Regions from separate parts of the Photobacterium sp. MCCC 1A19761 genome, predicted to be linked through region 1. Evidence: predicted binding sites of a transcription regulator. Region 1 holds the regulator's gene; each other region holds the start of a gene.

Region 1 (4,186 bases):
GTTTAACGCGCTGTGGCAAGATTACACCCAGCGTTTGTGTCCATCAGCCGCGCAGGTTCATGACCTGCTTGAGGAAGATGAACCCCTGCTCAACGATCATATCGCGCTGCGGACATTTAACCTGCCGCAGGTCGGACTGGATCGTCTGGCGGCACCGTTTATTGCGATTGGCTATAAGCCGTGCGGCAAGTATCACTTCGAAGCGAAGAAGCTGTATGCCGAGCATTTCGAGCATCCGAATCCGGCGGCACCGAAGGTCTTTATCAGTGAGTTGTTGGTCGGGCAGTTCTCATCCCTGCTGCAGCAAACCGTTCGCGATCTGGTCAGCCAGGTGCCGGAGTCGGCTCTGAACGATCCGGCGTTCCTGTATGGTGGCCGGTTGTGGGACCTCGATTATGCTACTTACGAGCTGCTGTCGGCAGAAAGTGAGTATGCCGGCTGGGTTGCGGCCCATGGTTTCGGTGCCAACCACTTTACCGTGAGCATCAACCAGCTGGAGCAGTTCACCGAAGTACACGAGGTCAACCACCTGCTGCGCCATAACGGTTTTGCGATCAATGAGTCGGGCGGTGAAGTGAAAGGCAGCCCGGAAGTGTTGCTGGAGCAGTCATCGACCATGGCGGATCGGGTGGCGGTCAACTTCCTGGACGGCGTTCGGGAGATCCCGGGCGGGTTCTATGAGTTTGCCAAGCGTTATCCGACAGCGGACGGCGAGCTGTATCGCGGCTTCGTTGAAGCCTCGGCGGATAAGATTTTCGAAAGTACCAATCAGTGATCGCGCGCTGAGGAGCCGTGCCTCCGTGTTCGCTCATTGAGGCACTGCTGCTTCGTTGAATCCATCAACAGCCCGGGTAAGAGATTACCCGGGCTGTATTTTTATGTCCGTCAGATTGCTCAGCAAGCGTTTCGCCGATGTCGTTGCCACGGTTTTTGCAACGACTTTTGCAACGTTTTTTTGCAACGGTCTTGGGCTAATGCTGGCTGTCGAGCGGCGGCACCCAGGCGGTTTCCTGATCCTGGTGGCGGCTTTCGGGATCTAACGGGGGTTGCTGCGCCAGGTAGTGGCGCGGATCGCTAAAACCGGTCATTTCGATGGTGGCGGGCAGAGCTTGCAGCACCGTCGGTGGGGTGGTGCTGGTGTTGGGCGCAAAACGTTCGATATCCATATCGTTACAGTTCGTTGGTTGCTCGATTTTGTGTGAGTCCGTTGTCGGTTTTTTGTCCGTTGATTGCTCGGTGGTTCGTTGCCGAGAGGCCACCTGTCCGGGGGATGCCTTCGTATGGCATACCGATCCAGCAATATGCTCAATGTAGCATTAAATTGGCAGAGTGCAAGCCGGAGGGGCCGGCAGGGCGTACCGGTCACAGGATTGAAGAAAGCGCTGTAACTGAAAGCTCTATAATTGAAAAGCGCTGTAATGGAAAAAGCTCAGAAATGAAATCAGCTCCGAAATGGAACAAGGCCTGAAATGAAAAAAGCCGCACTGAGTGCGGCTTTTGAAATAGGATTGGGTCGGCGCTTAGCGGGTGCCGTAAACCACAATGGTTTTGCCGTGGGCAGAAATCAGGTTCTGCTCTTCCAGCATCTTCAGGATACGACCGACGGTTTCACGCGAACAACCGACGATTTGACCGATTTCCTGACGGGTGATCTTAATCTGCATGCCGTCCGGGTGGGTCATGGCATCTGGCTGCTTGGCCAGATTCAGCAGCGTCTGGGCAATACGACCGGTTACATCCAGGAAGGCCAGGTCGCCGACTTTCTGGCTGGTGACTTGCAGGCGGCTTGCCATTTGCGCAGAAAGACGCATCAGGATGTCCGGATTCACCTGGATCAGCTGACGGAATTTCTTGAATGAGATTTCAGCCACTTCACATGGGGTTTTAGCACGAACCCAGGCGGTACGCTCTTGGCCTTCTTCGAACAGGCCCAGCTCACCAATGAAGTCGCCCTGGTTGAGGTAAGACAGGATCATCTCCTTGCCTTCTTCATCCTTGATCAATACGGCAACAGAACCCTTGACGATGTAGTAGAGAGTTTCTGCTTTCTCGCCCGCATGGATCAAAGTGCTCTTTGATGGGTATTTATGAATGTGGCAATGCGAAAGAAACCACTCTAGCGTTGGATCTGTTTGAGGTTTACCTGGAACCATATTACTAACTTCCTCTGCGTTTGTTGCCCAGCAATGACATCCCTATAATTCGCGGCTGAGCATCACAATAACATTGTTCGCCGACTAGGATATGCCAGTCAGCCGCTGGGCTGCAAGCTCACGTGAATAATTAGTTGAGAGTTTATCTTTTTTCGCCGGGTTTTTCTTGATATTGATCTATCTGAAATTGGCATTTTGCCGTTCTAACTGTGCACATGATCACACAGTTGTGAGATAGTGTCTGAAACCCCTGTCAGTAGTAAGGAGTAAGCAATGCAATCACGGGTGAAATGGGTCGAAGAGATGACATTTTTGGGGCAGTCCAACTCCGGTCACAGCGTGGTGATGGACGGCAATGGCGGAGCGACAGCACCCAGCCCGATGGAGCTGGTCCTGATGGCTGCGGGCGGTTGCAGCTCGGTCGATGTGGTGGACGGGCTGAAATCCGCCGGCCAGCAGATCACCGGCTGTGAAGCGCAAATTACCTCGGTCCGCCGGGAGCAGGCGCCGCGCATTTTTACCACCGCCAACCTACACTTTGTCGTCACCGGCCATGATCTGGACGAAGCGCTGGTGGCCAAAACCGTGGCGGATTCGCTGGAGAAGTACTGCTCGGTGTGCCTGATGCTGGGTGAAGGGGTAGAGATGACCCACTCCTATGCCGTAGTGCCAGCGTAAGGATGTTCGCGTGTGACGAGAAGCCAGTCTTCTCGTCACGCTCTGATATGAGTCGGAAGCCGGTTTAGCCGAATTTGCCGGTTTCGATCAGCTGCTGGATCAGCGGCCCCATGATCAGTTCCATCGCGAAACTCATCTTGCCGCCCGGCACCACCAGGGTATTGTGGCGTGACATAAACGAGCCCTGGATCATCGCCAGCAGGTACGGGAAGTCGACATTTTTGATCCCACGAAAGCGGATCACCACAAAGCTTTCATCCAGACTCGGAATTGCCTTGGCGGTAAACGGGTTGGAGGTGTCAACTGTCGGCACGCGCTGGAAGTTGATATGGGTGCGTGAGAACTGCGGGGTGATGTAGTTAAGGTAGTCATCCATCGACCGGACCACGGAGTCCATCACGGCTTCGCGGGAATGACCCCGATCGCGGGTATCGCGGACAATTTTCTGAATCCACTCCAGGTTGACGATCGGTACCATGCCGATCAGCAGGTCGACATGCTGGGCGACATTGATATCGCCATCCACTACCCCGCCGTGCAGTCCTTCATAGAACAAGACATTGGTATTTTCCGGCAGATCCTGCCATGGGGTAAAAGTACCCGGCATTTGGTTGTAGGGCACGGCCTCATCGAAGGTGTGGAGGTAGCGGCGGAATTTACCGCTGCCGTCATCGCCGTACTGACGGAAAAAGTTTTCCAGTTGGGCAAAGTCATTGGCCTGAGGACCAAAGTAGCTGATATGCCGGCCCTGCTCTTTGGCCTTACGGATCTCGACGTCCATTTCCGGTCGGGTAAAGCGGTGGAAGCTGTCGCCTTCCAGCCAGGCCGCATTAATGCCCATCATGTTGAACATTTTGCGAAAGGCTTCGGAAGTGGTCGACGTACCGGCGCCCGAGGAGCCCGTAACAGCAATAATCGGATGTTTTGCAGACATGACAAACCCTGTCGTTAACAATAACGGAAAGAGTTATTAACAGGCGAGCAGGGGGCAGGTCAAGCCGGATTGCTAAATTTGCAGGTGAGTCACCGCCGCCGTGCGGTGTTATGCGTCCAGTTGGCGGCGAAGTTTGATATCGACCGTTTCATGTAATTCGGAGAACACAATGACGGCATCACCGCTTTGCAGCTGGCGGCGTACATGGCTGACTTTCTCGGCCATCGTGAGCTCGCTTTCACCGTAGTCGGTGCCTTCGCGCAGCACGAAATGTTCAATCAGGTTGGTCAGGGTGTCGGGGTCAATGTCTTGCCAGGGAATAATCATTGCAAACTCTACAGGCGATGTCGGATAGGTCGATTATATTGACAATTGCATCGCTTGTAGAGTCCATCTGTTGCGCGCTCATCCGGTTGCGCCA
Region 2 (4,186 bases), on a different contig from region 1:
AAGTTTACCGGGCTCGCCGCTGGCGCGGAACACGATATCCAGCGTCTTGGCCTGCAGGTGCTCGTTATCGATCGCGCGCAGTTTTTCCAGTTCGGCATTGCTCAGCACCGGTGATTCCAGCTCAACTTTCTGGCAGTGCTCCGGCGTTTCGCTCAGCAGGTTCTGATCTTTGCCGAGGTAGGTATTGAGCGACATCACCATCCGCTCACGGATCGGGTCGATCGGCGGGTTGGTGACCTGGGCAAACAGTTGCTTGAAGTAGTTCGACAGATGCTGCGACTGGTGCGACAGCACAGCCAGCGGCCAGTCGGCCCCCATGGCGCTGAGCGGCTCATAGCCGGTTTTGGCCAGCGGCACGAGGATATCATTGACTTCTTCCGAGCTGATCCCGAAGGCTTGCTGGTGGTGCAGCAGACGCTCCGGCGTCGGCTGATGATGCATGTTGTCAGCATCCGGTAGCGATTTCAGGCTCAGCAGGTTGTCCTGCACCCATTGCTCGTACGGCTGGGCGGAGGCAATGGTGTCTTTGACTTCTTCATCAGAGATGATGCGGCCCTGCTCCAGGTCGGCCACGAAGATCCGGCCCGGTTGCAGGCGACCGCGGAACTGGATGTTCTCCGGCGCGATCTCCACCACGCCGGATTCGGACGCCATGATCAGGAAGTCGTCTTTGGTCACGGTATAGCGTGACGGGCGCAGGCCGTTGCGATCCAGGGTCGCGCCGACCTGGACACCATCGGTAAAGCAGACCGAGGCCGGGCCGTCCCATGGCTCCATCAGGTTGGCGTGGTACTGGTAGAACGCCCGGCGCTTGGGATCCAGATTTTTGTTTTCCTGCCACGCTTCCGGGATCAGCATCATCAGTGCGTGTGGCAGGCTGCGGCCGGAGAGCACCAGCAGTTCCAGCGCCATGTCAAAGTTGGCGGAATCGGAACTGCCTTCCTGACAGATCGGCAGCAGCATGTCGATTTCCTGCTGGGTAAACAGGTCCGATTCGAGGATCGCCTCGCGGGCTTTCATCCAGTTCAGGTTGCCGCGCACAGTGTTGATTTCACCGTTGTGGGCGATGTAACGGAAAGGCTGTGCCAGGCGCCATTTCGGGAAGGTATTGGTTGAAAAGCGGGAGTGAACCAGCGCCAGGGCCGTCACCATCGCCGGGTTCTGCAGATCAAGGAAGTACTGCGGGACTTGCTCGGTAGTGAGCTGACCCTTGTAGACAAGCGTCTTGTAAGACAGCGAGTTGATGTAGAAGTCGTCGCCGATGTTGGCAATGCTTTCGAGGCAGACCCGCACGGTGTAGTTTCGCAGCACGTACAGCTTGCGCTCCAGTGCTGCAGGTTCTAGCCCGGGGCCACCGGTGACAAACACGTGTTCGAACTGCGGTTCGGTGCTGAGCGGATCGGCACCGATCATGGAATTGTCGACCGGCAGCACCCGGTAGCCGATAATTTCCAGGTCCAGGCGCTTGGCGTTGCGCTCGAGAATATCGCGGCATTGCTGGCGTTTGTATTCGTCTTTCGGAAACAGGACGACACCCACCCCGTACTGGTCAAAGGCCGGCAGGCGGATCCCGAGCTTGACGGTTTCCTCCAGCAGGAATTCATGGGGCTTTTGCAGCAAAATACCGGCACCGTCACCGCTGCACGGATCACATCCCTGGCCACCCCGGTGTTCCATTCGGGCCAGCATCTCCAGCGCCTGGGTGACAATCTGATGGGATTTGCGGTTTTTGAGATGGGCGACAAAGCCGATACCACAGGCATCGTGCTCGAGTTCAGGCACGTACAGTCCCTGAGCCTTCTGCGCTTGATCTGTCATAGATACTTCCTTCCAGTTTCAACAGGCCTCAATCCAGAAGCCCGAGTTATCCCTAATCTGTGTTGTGACATTGCTGGGGATAAAAGGACGGCTTGTCCTGCCCGGGCAATGTGTGTTTGCTGTGGGATGATGTTTCAAATCAATAGCAAACTTAATGCTGTAGCACCTCTGTCCTGGTTAGCAAAAGTGCTACGGCTGCACTGGTGATGTGACAGAAATCACTAAAAAGTAGGGTGATTTCGTCATTTTTATTGTTCATAAATTGCGCACAGCTGTAACTATCCTACATTTTTGATTGATTAATTACCAACAATTATTGAAGGGCTGTCTGCATAAAATTGCCGGGGTGGTGAATGGGTAGCGATTGTAATCGGTTGTTTATTCGATAATGCCTCTCATTTTGAATATTGCCGATAAAACCCCCAAGTGGAGCAGTCATTTATGCCGGTAAATTTGTTGCAGTAGGGTTTCATTTTGTTGTTTTTTAATTACACGCCCTTTGAATGCTACAGTGAAATGCTGCCAGTAGTTCTTTTTATTGCTTTGGCGCGATGCTTTTATTGTTTTGGCACAAATTTCCGGCTGTTTTTTGGTGCTAACCTGCGCGGCTCTCATTTATGACTCGGGGAATGCCATGCAACTGCATGAACTCGTCAATACGTTCGGGCAGGATTTACAGCGCCGATACGGGGAAAAGGTCCATAAGCTGACGTTGCACGGCGGATTCAGTTGTCCGAACCGGGACGGCACGATTGGGCGGGGCGGCTGTACCTTTTGTAACGTTGCGTCCTTTGCCGATGAGCAGGCCAGGTTCCTGCCGATCCGTGAGCAGCTCAGGGCGCGGGCGGGGGAAGTGCACCGGGCGAATCGCTACCTGGCGTATTTTCAGGCCTATACCAGTACCTATGCCGAAGTGCAGGCCTTGAAAGCGATGTATGAGGAGGCGCTAACGGCGGCGGATATCGTCGGCCTGTGCGTCGGGACCCGGCCGGACTGCGTGCCGCCGGCTGTACTGGCGCTCTTGGCCGAGTATCAGCGCCAGGGCTATGAAATTTGGCTTGAACTGGGGCTGCAAACGGCCCACGACCACACCCTGAAGCGCATCAATCGTGGTCACGATTTTGCCTGCTACGCCCGGGTTGCCGAGCAGGCACGGGCGCTGGGGCTGAAGGTCTGTACCCATTTGATTGTCGGGCTGCCGGGGGAAGGCGAGGCCGAGTGTCTGGAGACATTGCGCCGGGTGGTGGCGGCCGGCGTTGATGGCATCAAGTTGCATCCGCTACATATTGTCAGCGGCAGCACGATGGCCAAGGCCTGGCAAGCCGGCCGGATGAGTGAGATCAGCCTGGCGGACTACGTCGACATTGCGTGTGCAATGATCCGCAATACCCCGGCGAATGTGGTGTATCACCGGGTGTCGGCCAATGCCCGCAAACCGACCTTGCTGGCACCGGACTGGTGTGAGAATCGCTGGCTGGCGATGACGGAAATCAGTCGGCAGCTGACCCGGGACGGGGCACAAGGCAGCGCGCTGGACCAACCATTTATTGCCCGGTCAGCGCTATAGCAGCTGTACAAAATATGTTAGATTACCGACTCATTTTTTCGCCACGATAGAAAAATCAAGCATGTTGCGTTTTGTTCGTCGCCCGGCCGGGTTGGCTGCTCTTTCCATGTTCCCGGTGGCCGGGCAGGCTGCCGAGACAGCCGACCGGGTCGCTCATCCGGTGTTGCTGTCGGTCCTGATCGTGACCGGGGCGGTGGTTGGCTGCGGGTTGCTGGTGATGATGCTGCTGCACCTGGATTCGGCGTCGTTCCGGCGGTTACACCGCATTTTGACCGATTTACCGCTGGCGGTGGCGATTATCCGGCGCAAAGACGGCGTTTTGCTCTATGCCAACAAACGCTGCTGTGAGCTGATTGGGGTTCGTAAACTGGGCAGCCGTTATCTCTATCCGGATGATATCAGCGCCGAGATGCTGTGCGATTTCCTCCGGCCGCTGCCGTACCGTCACGGTTTCCAGAATGCCCCCGAGGCGCTGCAACTCAAACCCGGATTTACCTTATCCCTCGCGGTGACCGGGCAGCCGATCCGCTTTAAATGGCAGGCGGCCTGGCTGCTGTACTTATCACAACCGCCCCAGCAACCGGCATCGTCTGCCTTGCTCGAACAGGAGCAGCGTATTTTCCAGCAGGTGCTGAACTCCTTATCCGAGCTGGTGTATTACCAGGATCGCAGCGGCCAGATCATCGGCACCAACAAAGCCTTCAACCGTTTCTGGCGCGGCCGGTTTTCCGAAGGAGTGATGGACGATGAGAATATGGCGGCATCCCTGCATCCGTTGCATACCTGGACCACGGCGCCGGA
Region 3 (4,186 bases), on a different contig from region 1:
AAATCCCCTGCGCCAACTGTTGCTGTTCACGGATCAGCTGACGGGAAACTTCCGGAAAAACCAGATAGCCTTTGCGCGCAATGGCCTCCAGCAACGCTGTTTTTCCGGCACCGGGTCCCCCGGTGATAATAATCGGTTGCATAACGTTCACGCTCTGTTGATTGAACCGCGCCGATCAGGGCCCAGATACAACTATCCCCTCATGGTAGCACCAATGAGGGGATAGTTTCATAACGTTCTGTAAAGGGTTACCCTTTCAGTGCGCTGATTTTATTTAGCACCACGGCTCGCACGCTTACGATCCGTTTCCGTCAGCAGTTTCTTACGGATACGGATGCTTTCCGGCGTTACTTCTACCAGTTCATCGTCATCGATGAATTCCAGCGCTTGCTCAAGGGTGTACTTGATTGGCGTGGTCAGTACCTGCGCATCATCAGTACCGGATGCACGTACGTTCGTCAGCTGTTTACCTTTCAGGGCGTTCACAGTCAGGTCGTTGTCACGGCTGTGGATACCGATCACCATCCCTTCGTAAACTTCAACACCGTGACCGATGAACAGACGACCGCGCTCCTGCAGGTTGAACAGGGCGTTCGTCAGTGCTTTACCTGCTGCGTTTGCAATCAGAACACCGTTGTTACGTTGACCGATGTTACCGCCTTTGTGTGGGCCGTAGTGATCAAACGTGTGGTACATCAGACCAGAACCTGAAGTCAGGGTCATGAACTCAGTTTGGAAACCGATCAGACCACGTGATGGCATGACGAAGTCCATGCGCACACGGCCTTTACCGTCTGGAGACATGTCTTTCAGCTCACCTTTACGCAGGCCGATTTTCTCCATGATGCCGCCCTGGTGCTCTTCTTGCACGTCGATGGTCACCGTCTCAAACGGTTCCATCAGCTGGCCGTTTTCTTCTTTGATGATGACTTCAGGACGTGATACCGCCAGCTCGAAGCCTTCACGACGCATATTTTCGATCAGGATCGACAGGTGTAGCTCACCACGACCAGAAACGCGGAATTTGTCCGGGTCATCCGTTTCTTCAACGCGCAGAGCAACGTTGTGAACCAGCTCTTTTTGCAGACGCTCAAGAATGTTCCGTGACGTCACGTACTTGCCTTCTTTACCGGCAAACGGCGAGGTGTTGACCTGGAAGGTCATGGTCACAGTCGGCTCGTCAACTGACAGTGCCGGCAGCGCTTCAACCGTGTTCACGTCACAAATGGTGTCAGAAATTTTCAGCTCGCCCAGACCGGTGATCGCGATGATATCGCCGGCAGCGGCCTGATCAACGTCATGACGCTCAAGGCCCATGTAACCCAGAACCGTCCCCACTTTACCGTTGCGGGTTTTGCCGTCAGCGCCAACCACCGTGACCTGCTGGTTTGGTTTCACTGAACCACGGGTCACACGGCCCACACCGATTACGCCCACATAAGAGCTGTAGTCCAGCTGAGAGATTTGCATTTGCAGCGCACCCTCAACATCGACGTTTGGCGCAGCAACGTTGTCGACGATCGCCTGGAACAGCGGTTCCATGTTCTCGCCCGTTTCGCCTTCTTCCAGCGTCGCCCAGCCGTTCAGCGCAGAAGCGTAAACCACTTGGAAGTCCAGCTGCTCGTCGGTCGCACCCAGGTTGTCGAACAGGTCAAACACCTGATCCATCACCCAGTCAGGACGGGCGCCCGGACGGTCAATCTTGTTAATGACCACGATTGGCTTCAGGCCGTGAGCAAATGCTTTCTGCGTTACGAAACGCGTCTGTGGCATCGGGCCGTCAACGGCATCAACGATCAGCAGTACTGAGTCAACCATCGACATGATCCGCTCAACCTCACCACCGAAGTCGGCGTGTCCCGGAGTATCAACGATGTTGATGCGGTAGTCGTTCCAGTTAATTGCTGTGTTCTTAGCCAGAATGGTAATACCACGCTCTTTTTCGATGTCGTTGGAATCCATTACGCGTTCTTCAACTTCGCCGCGAGACTCTAACGTGCCAGACTGCTGAAGCAGTTTGTCAACCAGGGTCGTTTTACCGTGGTCAACGTGCGCAATGATTGCGATATTTCTTAAGTTATCGATCTGTGGATTTGACATGTGTTTTACATTCACTCAGAACATGCAGCGACCGGAAGGTTGCCACGTGGTTAAAAAAACGGCTCATAATCTAACAGATTTTACGTCAAAACCCACCTATTATGTGATTTATATCACCGGCATTTTGATTCGGCCGGACCATCGACGTCACTCCCTCCGGCTGACCAACTGATTTCCCGGACAAACCACCGTCATCCCGATGTCATCCGATTGACAAGCCTGCGCCGTAGGCTAATAGTAGAAGCGCGCACCATACAGGTGCCAGACATCCATAATTGCACCATACTGGTGCGCAATATCACCATATTGGTGCAATAAATGGATTTTCGAGACCCGGAATGACGCTAAATGGGCGATTTTGGGGCTTTAAAAAGTTGGCACGGTTCTCGCTATACTAGTTTCAAGTGAACACACTCAGGTTCACCATCTATTATTGCGGCCAGTTGCCCAATCTAACACCGGAGGTTACTTAAGATGTCAGTTGAAAACGTACTCGCGCTGATCCAGGAAAACGAAGTTAAGTTTGTTGACCTACGCTTTACCGATACCAAAGGTAAAGAGCAACACATCTCTATTCCTGCCCACCAAATTGATGCTGACTTCTTCGAAGAAGGCAAGATGTTCGATGGCTCTTCGGTTGCTGGCTGGAAAGGCATTAACGAATCCGACATGGTGATGATGCCGGATGCCTCTAGCGCGGTATTAGACCCATTCACAGAAGATGCGACCCTGAACATCCGCTGTGACATCCTTGAGCCTGCAACCATGCAAGGCTACGATCGCGACCCTCGTTCGATTGCCAAGCGTGCAGAAGACTACATGCGCTCAACCGGCATTGCAGACACGGTACTGGTTGGCCCGGAGCCAGAATTCTTCCTGTTCGATGACGTGAAATTCTCAACCGATATGTCTGGTTCTTTCTTCAAAATTGACGACATCGAAGCGGCATGGAACACAGGTTCTGATATCGAAGGTGGTAACAAAGGTCACCGTCCTGGTGTGAAAGGCGGTTACTTCCCAGTTGCACCGGTTGACTCTTCTCAGGACATCCGTTCAGCCATGTGTCTGATCATGGAAGAAATGGGCCTGGTGGTTGAAGCACACCACCACGAAGTCGCGACTGCGGGTCAGAACGAGATCGCTACGCGCTTCAACACCCTGACCACCAAAGCGGACGAAATCCAGATCTACAAATACGTTGTTCACAACGTCGCACACGCCTTCGGCAAAACGGCAACCTTCATGCCGAAGCCACTGGTTGGTGACAACGGTTCTGGCATGCACGTGCACCAGTCTCTGGCTAAAGACGGCCAGAACCTGTTTGCGGGCGACAAATACGGCGGTCTGTCTGAAATGGCGCTGTACTACATCGGTGGTATCATCAAGCACGCACGTGCACTGAACGCACTGACGAACCCATCAACCAACTCGTACAAGCGTCTGGTTCCTCATTACGAAGCACCAGTGATGCTGGCTTACTCAGCGCGTAACCGTTCAGCTTCTATCCGTATCCCTGTGGTCCCAAGCCCGAAAGCGCGTCGTATCGAAGTTCGCTTCCCGGATCCAGCAGCTAACCCATACCTGGCGTTTGCAGCCATGCTGATGGCGGGTCTGGACGGGATCAAGAACAAGATCCACCCAGGGGAAGCAATGGATAAAGACCTGTACGACCTGCCAGCTGAAGAAGCGGCAGAGATTCCAAAAGTGGCAGAATCCCTTGAAGTCGCACTGAAAGCACTGGACGAAGACCGTGAGTTCCTGACTTCAGGCGGCGTGTTCTCTGATGACTTCATCGATTCTTACATCGCTCTGAAATCTCAGGACGTTCAGAAGATCAACGTGGCCACGCACCCACTGGAATTCGAAATGTACTACTCTGTGTAAGCAATACGCAGTGTAACCACAGCATGACTTTTAGGCCGGCTTCACAAGCCGGCCTTTTTATACTTGCCCGGTTCGGCCAAATCCCCCACCCTGCCCATGAGACGCCACATCCCAACCCGGAAACCATCACTCAGGGAGCCTGCTGTATGAAAGCCATCACGGCCGCGATGCTGCTCTGTCTGCCTGCCAGTCTGGCCGCCAT
Region 4 (4,186 bases), on a different contig from region 1:
TGCTTCTCAATACGCTGGTTCCTTCGGCCACCGCCATTGAGCAAGCCGATCTGAACGAGCTTATTCACATAGCGGCGTCTTCATACCTCGGCAACCTGCATACGCTGGCCGAACGGATGGAGATCGTCGATGCCGCCGTTTGTGCCATCAAGCTCGGCATGTACGGGTTGTGCACCGATTGTGAAGAGACGATTACGCTCCATGAGCTCGACGCCGATCCGGCGCAGCCCCGCTGCCACCGTTGTCGAAGCCACAGTCGTTATCACCACGATTCATGAGTTTCGCAGTGATAACTACCGCTATTCGGCCAGGCGTTCGTACCAGACGTTTACATCCGTTTCGGGACGAAGCTGCACGTCTGACCGACTATAGCGCGTCCTGTTCGGCCGCCCATGCCTTAAATGCCGCTTTCTCTCTGGCGTCAGCTTTGCTATACCAAAGTTTCAGCTGCGCCAGGGCATCACCGGTGATCGACACTTCCCCTTGCTCAGACACTTCAACTGCCGCTTTGGCTAAATCAACAGCATAACCCTGTTCAAAGGTAATGCCCTGCATACGGTTATACGCCGCAACCAGCTCTTCCATGTTGCTGAACGAGCCAAAGCCGTTGCCTTCCAGCTCAACATAGTTCAGATCCTTGACCGATCCGTCTGCCAGCGCTAGCTGCCACTCAGGACCACGCTCAAAATGTGCTTTAGCCTGTGAGAGCGTCTTTAAGTTGGGAATCACAATACTGGCGTCCTGGCTCGGCACCTCCAGCTCAAACATGTAAGGACGGGTGGTAAACATCGCTGCTTTGGAGCCGTTTTTCAACTCACCGTCGTAGCGGATCACCACCTGGTGTTTCCCCGGAGCCAGCTCAACGCTTTGGGTTGGTGACCAGAATGAACTCTCGACCGCATTGCCGTCGACAACCAACAATTCGATATTCTCGCCAACCGATAACGTCGCCGCCTGTAATCCGAACGCCGGAAGTCCCAGCAATGCCGCCCATAGCAACTTCTTCATCTTTCTTCCTTCTCCTGATGGTCATCATGCCAAAACGCTAGAATAGCAAAAAGCCGCCTGAAAGGCGGCTTTTATCAGTGTTCAGGTTAAGACACCTTAGAACAGTACTTCCATACCTGCCAGGTAACCGAACTCAGAGTCATCTGCGTCAGAGCTACCGATTTCAGCGTATACTTTCACGTTTGAGTGCAGTTGCTGAGTTACGTTCGCGTAAACAGCGCTTACATCGTCCTTGTCAAAGTCTAGGAATGTGTAACCCAGAGCGAAAGTGGTCTTATCCATAGTGTAAGAACCAGCTAGCGCTGCAGTGTCTACGTCTAGTTTGTTTGCAGAGTTTGCAACGTTTTTGTACTCAACCTGACCGAAAGAGCCAGCCAGAGCGATGGCACCCATTGTGTATTCAACTTCCAGGTTGTAACCTTCAACGTCGATTACACCACCAGTGAAATCAGTACCGAAGATGTCAGAAGACGCAATGTCAGAGCCAGAGTACAGGTATACACGTGCATCCAGGTCACCGAAACGCGCACCCAGACGGCCGTCGATTACTTGAGCTTCGTCAACGTCTTTACCAGTTACAGCGTCTGCTTTCTGAGTTTCAGTCAGCAGTGCAGAAACACCTGCGTAGAACTGACCGTTGTCGAAAACATATTTTGCAGCTTGGTCACCATTCGCCAGAACGAAATCCAGACCGTCACCGCCCAACTCGTAGTCTTTACCGATGCCGGCATCATCCGCGATCAGGTACTGACGACCAAAAGTCAGCGTACCGAAGTCACCTTGGAAACCAACCCACAGCTCATCGTTAGTTACGTCGCCGTCTTCGTATTCGTAAGCCATTGCTGCTACAGCGTTCAGGCTGTCAGTCACAGGAACTGTGGTGTTGAAAGCCAGATCACCGTCATCCAGGCGGAAAGCTGAATCGCTGTCTTTTGCATAACCCTGGAAGTACTGAACTTCCGCTGCGCCAGATACGTCAACGATTACGCCTTGCTGGTCATATAGGTTAACGCCTGCGTTCGCAGAACCTGCTGCTAGTACTGATAGTGCTAGAAGTGTCTTTTTCATGATATCCACTGCCTTTTCTTATTTAGACTGGAATTCCTGTTTCCAGAATTCCTTTTCTTTATATACCTGAGGCTCATTGATTCCCCTACAACATAAAGCAAGGAATGAACCGCAGGTCAGTAACTTGTGAGCTCATCCTGACAGAACTTTTATCTCTGTGTCAAATAATCTAAAAAACACCTCAAAAAAAATCAATAACCAAATAAAACAACAACTTAAAAAGAGACCTTCTGTTCATTTTTTATCATAAACCGTCCCAACACCATGATATGGCAATTATCATCAATGTGAACCAACACGTAAAAACACTAAAAAAAGGCAAAAAAACAACAAAACACAGAATAAAAACCTAAAAAACACCATTCAAAACAGTTAATTCATTGTTCATTAAGGAAACCCCAGGATAGCCCGCCAAGGTTCAATCTATTTTCGTGAGCAAAATCGCATTTTGTTCAAATTAATGTCCAGAACACGCTGCCGCTCACAATTAGATGTTCGTGCTATAATGCGACTCCCTGCCTTTACAAAGTTTCAGATATGTTACACAACCAGATAAAACGTGATATCAAACAATGCTATGAGAACCTGGGGATCCAGCTGGACAACTTCATTCCCAGACGCGCGCAGAACTATCTGGTTGCTGAAATCGCCAAAACATTGGCTGGCGAATACCATGCCAAACACCGGATGCTGGTGGCCGAAGCCGGAACCGGCATCGGTAAATCACTCTCGTATCTACTGGGCGGCATTCCGTTTGCCCTGTTCAACAACAAAAAAGTCCTGATCTCCACTGCAACCGTGGCGCTCCAGGAGCAGCTCATCCACAAAGACCTGCCCCTGTTTAACCAAATTTTTCCCAAGGAATTCAGTTTTATCCTGGCCAAAGGACGCCAGCGCTATTGCTGTGCCCATAAACTGGAAGCCAGCTGCGTCACGGGAGGAGATCAACAAGTCTCGCTCTGGGAAGAAAAACCCAAAAAGTCCGATCTCGAGTTGTTGAAACGGATGCAAAAAGCACTGGAAAGCCAGAAATGGGATGGTGACAAAGACAGCTGGCCGACCGCGGTCCCCGACCGTGTCTGGCAACAAATCGTCGCCGACAAGCACAGCTGTAACGCGGGGATGCCCAAACACCGCAGCTGTCCGTTCAGCAAAGCACGCGAACATCTGGAAAAAGCGGATGTGATCATCGCCAACCACGCCTTGCTGATGGCTGACATTGAACTCGGCGGCGGGATTATTTTGCCTGAGCCGGAGCAAACCATTTACCTGATTGACGAGGCCCATCACCTGCCTCAGGTCGCACGCGACTTTTCTTCCGCCGCCGCCAGTTTAAAAGGGGCCGCCAACTGGTTGGAAAAACTCAACCAATCAACCGGAAAACTGGCTGAAATGGCAGACTACCAAAAGGCAGGCCGTTTTCAGAGTGCGTTGAATGAGGCGATCAGCCACTTGATCCCGGCACTGCGGCAAATCTCAGCCCAGATTGACCCGACCCTGTTCAACAAGGACGGGATCCTTCGCTTTGAACACGGTGAGTTGCCGTCCTGGCTGGAAGAAGAAGCCAAGGGATGCAAAGAAGCCAGCAAAAAAGCCGCCAAATCTCTGGGCAAAATCCATGACTTAATTGCAGAGCGAGTCAAGGAAAACGAAATCAGCCCGCGTCTTGGCGATCAGGCCCTGGCGGAATCCGGGTTTTACCTGCAACGGCTGGAAAACCTGGAAAAGGTCTGGCTCCTGATGGCACAGCCCAACAAAGACAAGGGTGCCCCGCTGGCCCGATGGATTGAAAAGAGCCCGGATCGGGAAGACGATTACATCGTTGAAGTCTCGCCGCTCGAAGTCGGACATCGGCTGGACCAGCTGCTCTGGAGCCGGGCTGCCGGATCCGTGCTGGTCTCGGCCACCCTGAGGGCCTTGAACCAGTTTGATTACTTCTGTCGCCAGGCCGGAATTTTCGACAAAGATGCCACACGATTTCTGGCACTGGCATCCCCGTTTGACTACCAGAACAACGCCCGGTTGGTGATCCCGGCAATGCCGCTTGAGCCCCAGGCGCAACAATTCACCGACTTACTCATCCGCACACTGCCGGAATACCTCGAAGGCG

The links. The regulator CRP, encoded in region 1, controls carbon source genes, mostly activating them, when cyclic AMP is high. The targets are predictions, from matches to a motif close to TGTGANNNNNNTCACA.
Region 2: gltB (glutamate synthase large subunit) is a predicted target of CRP. The motif match lies at 2,026-2,041, and genes of this name have one in related genera.
Region 3: typA (translational GTPase TypA) is a predicted target of CRP. The motif match lies at 2,203-2,218, and genes of this name have one in related genera.
Region 4: dinG (ATP-dependent DNA helicase DinG) is a predicted target of CRP. The motif match lies at 2,507-2,522, and genes of this name have one in related genera.

What each region holds. Positions count from the first base shown of each region.
Region 1 is NZ_JAZGTF010000009.1:224,235-228,420, forward strand. Features, by position in the region: gene VV869_RS11425 (DUF1338 domain-containing protein) at 1-775, shown strand, start outside; gene VV869_RS11430 (hypothetical protein) at 972-1,166, opposite strand; gene crp (cAMP-activated global transcriptional regulator CRP) at 1,521-2,153, opposite strand; gene VV869_RS11440 (OsmC family protein) at 2,427-2,831, shown strand; gene VV869_RS11445 (phosphoribulokinase) at 2,896-3,765, opposite strand; gene VV869_RS11450 (YheU family protein) at 3,874-4,092, opposite strand.
Region 2 is NZ_JAZGTF010000017.1:44,699-48,884, forward strand. Features, by position in the region: gene gltB (glutamate synthase large subunit) at 1-1,818, opposite strand, end outside; gene VV869_RS15875 (TIGR01212 family radical SAM protein) at 2,453-3,385, shown strand; gene VV869_RS15880 (GGDEF domain-containing protein) at 3,447-4,186, shown strand, end outside.
Region 3 is NZ_JAZGTF010000033.1:30,885-35,070, forward strand. Features, by position in the region: gene VV869_RS21080 (AAA family ATPase) at 1-142, opposite strand, end outside; gene typA (translational GTPase TypA) at 271-2,100, opposite strand; gene glnA (glutamate--ammonia ligase) at 2,575-3,984, shown strand; gene VV869_RS21095 (DUF4124 domain-containing protein) at 4,131-4,186, shown strand, end outside.
Region 4 is NZ_JAZGTF010000001.1:374,955-379,140, forward strand. Features, by position in the region: gene VV869_RS01645 (conjugal transfer protein TraR) at 1-278, shown strand, start outside; gene VV869_RS01650 (YccT family protein) at 367-1,008, opposite strand; gene VV869_RS01655 (porin) at 1,105-2,076, opposite strand; gene dinG (ATP-dependent DNA helicase DinG) at 2,614-4,186, shown strand, end outside.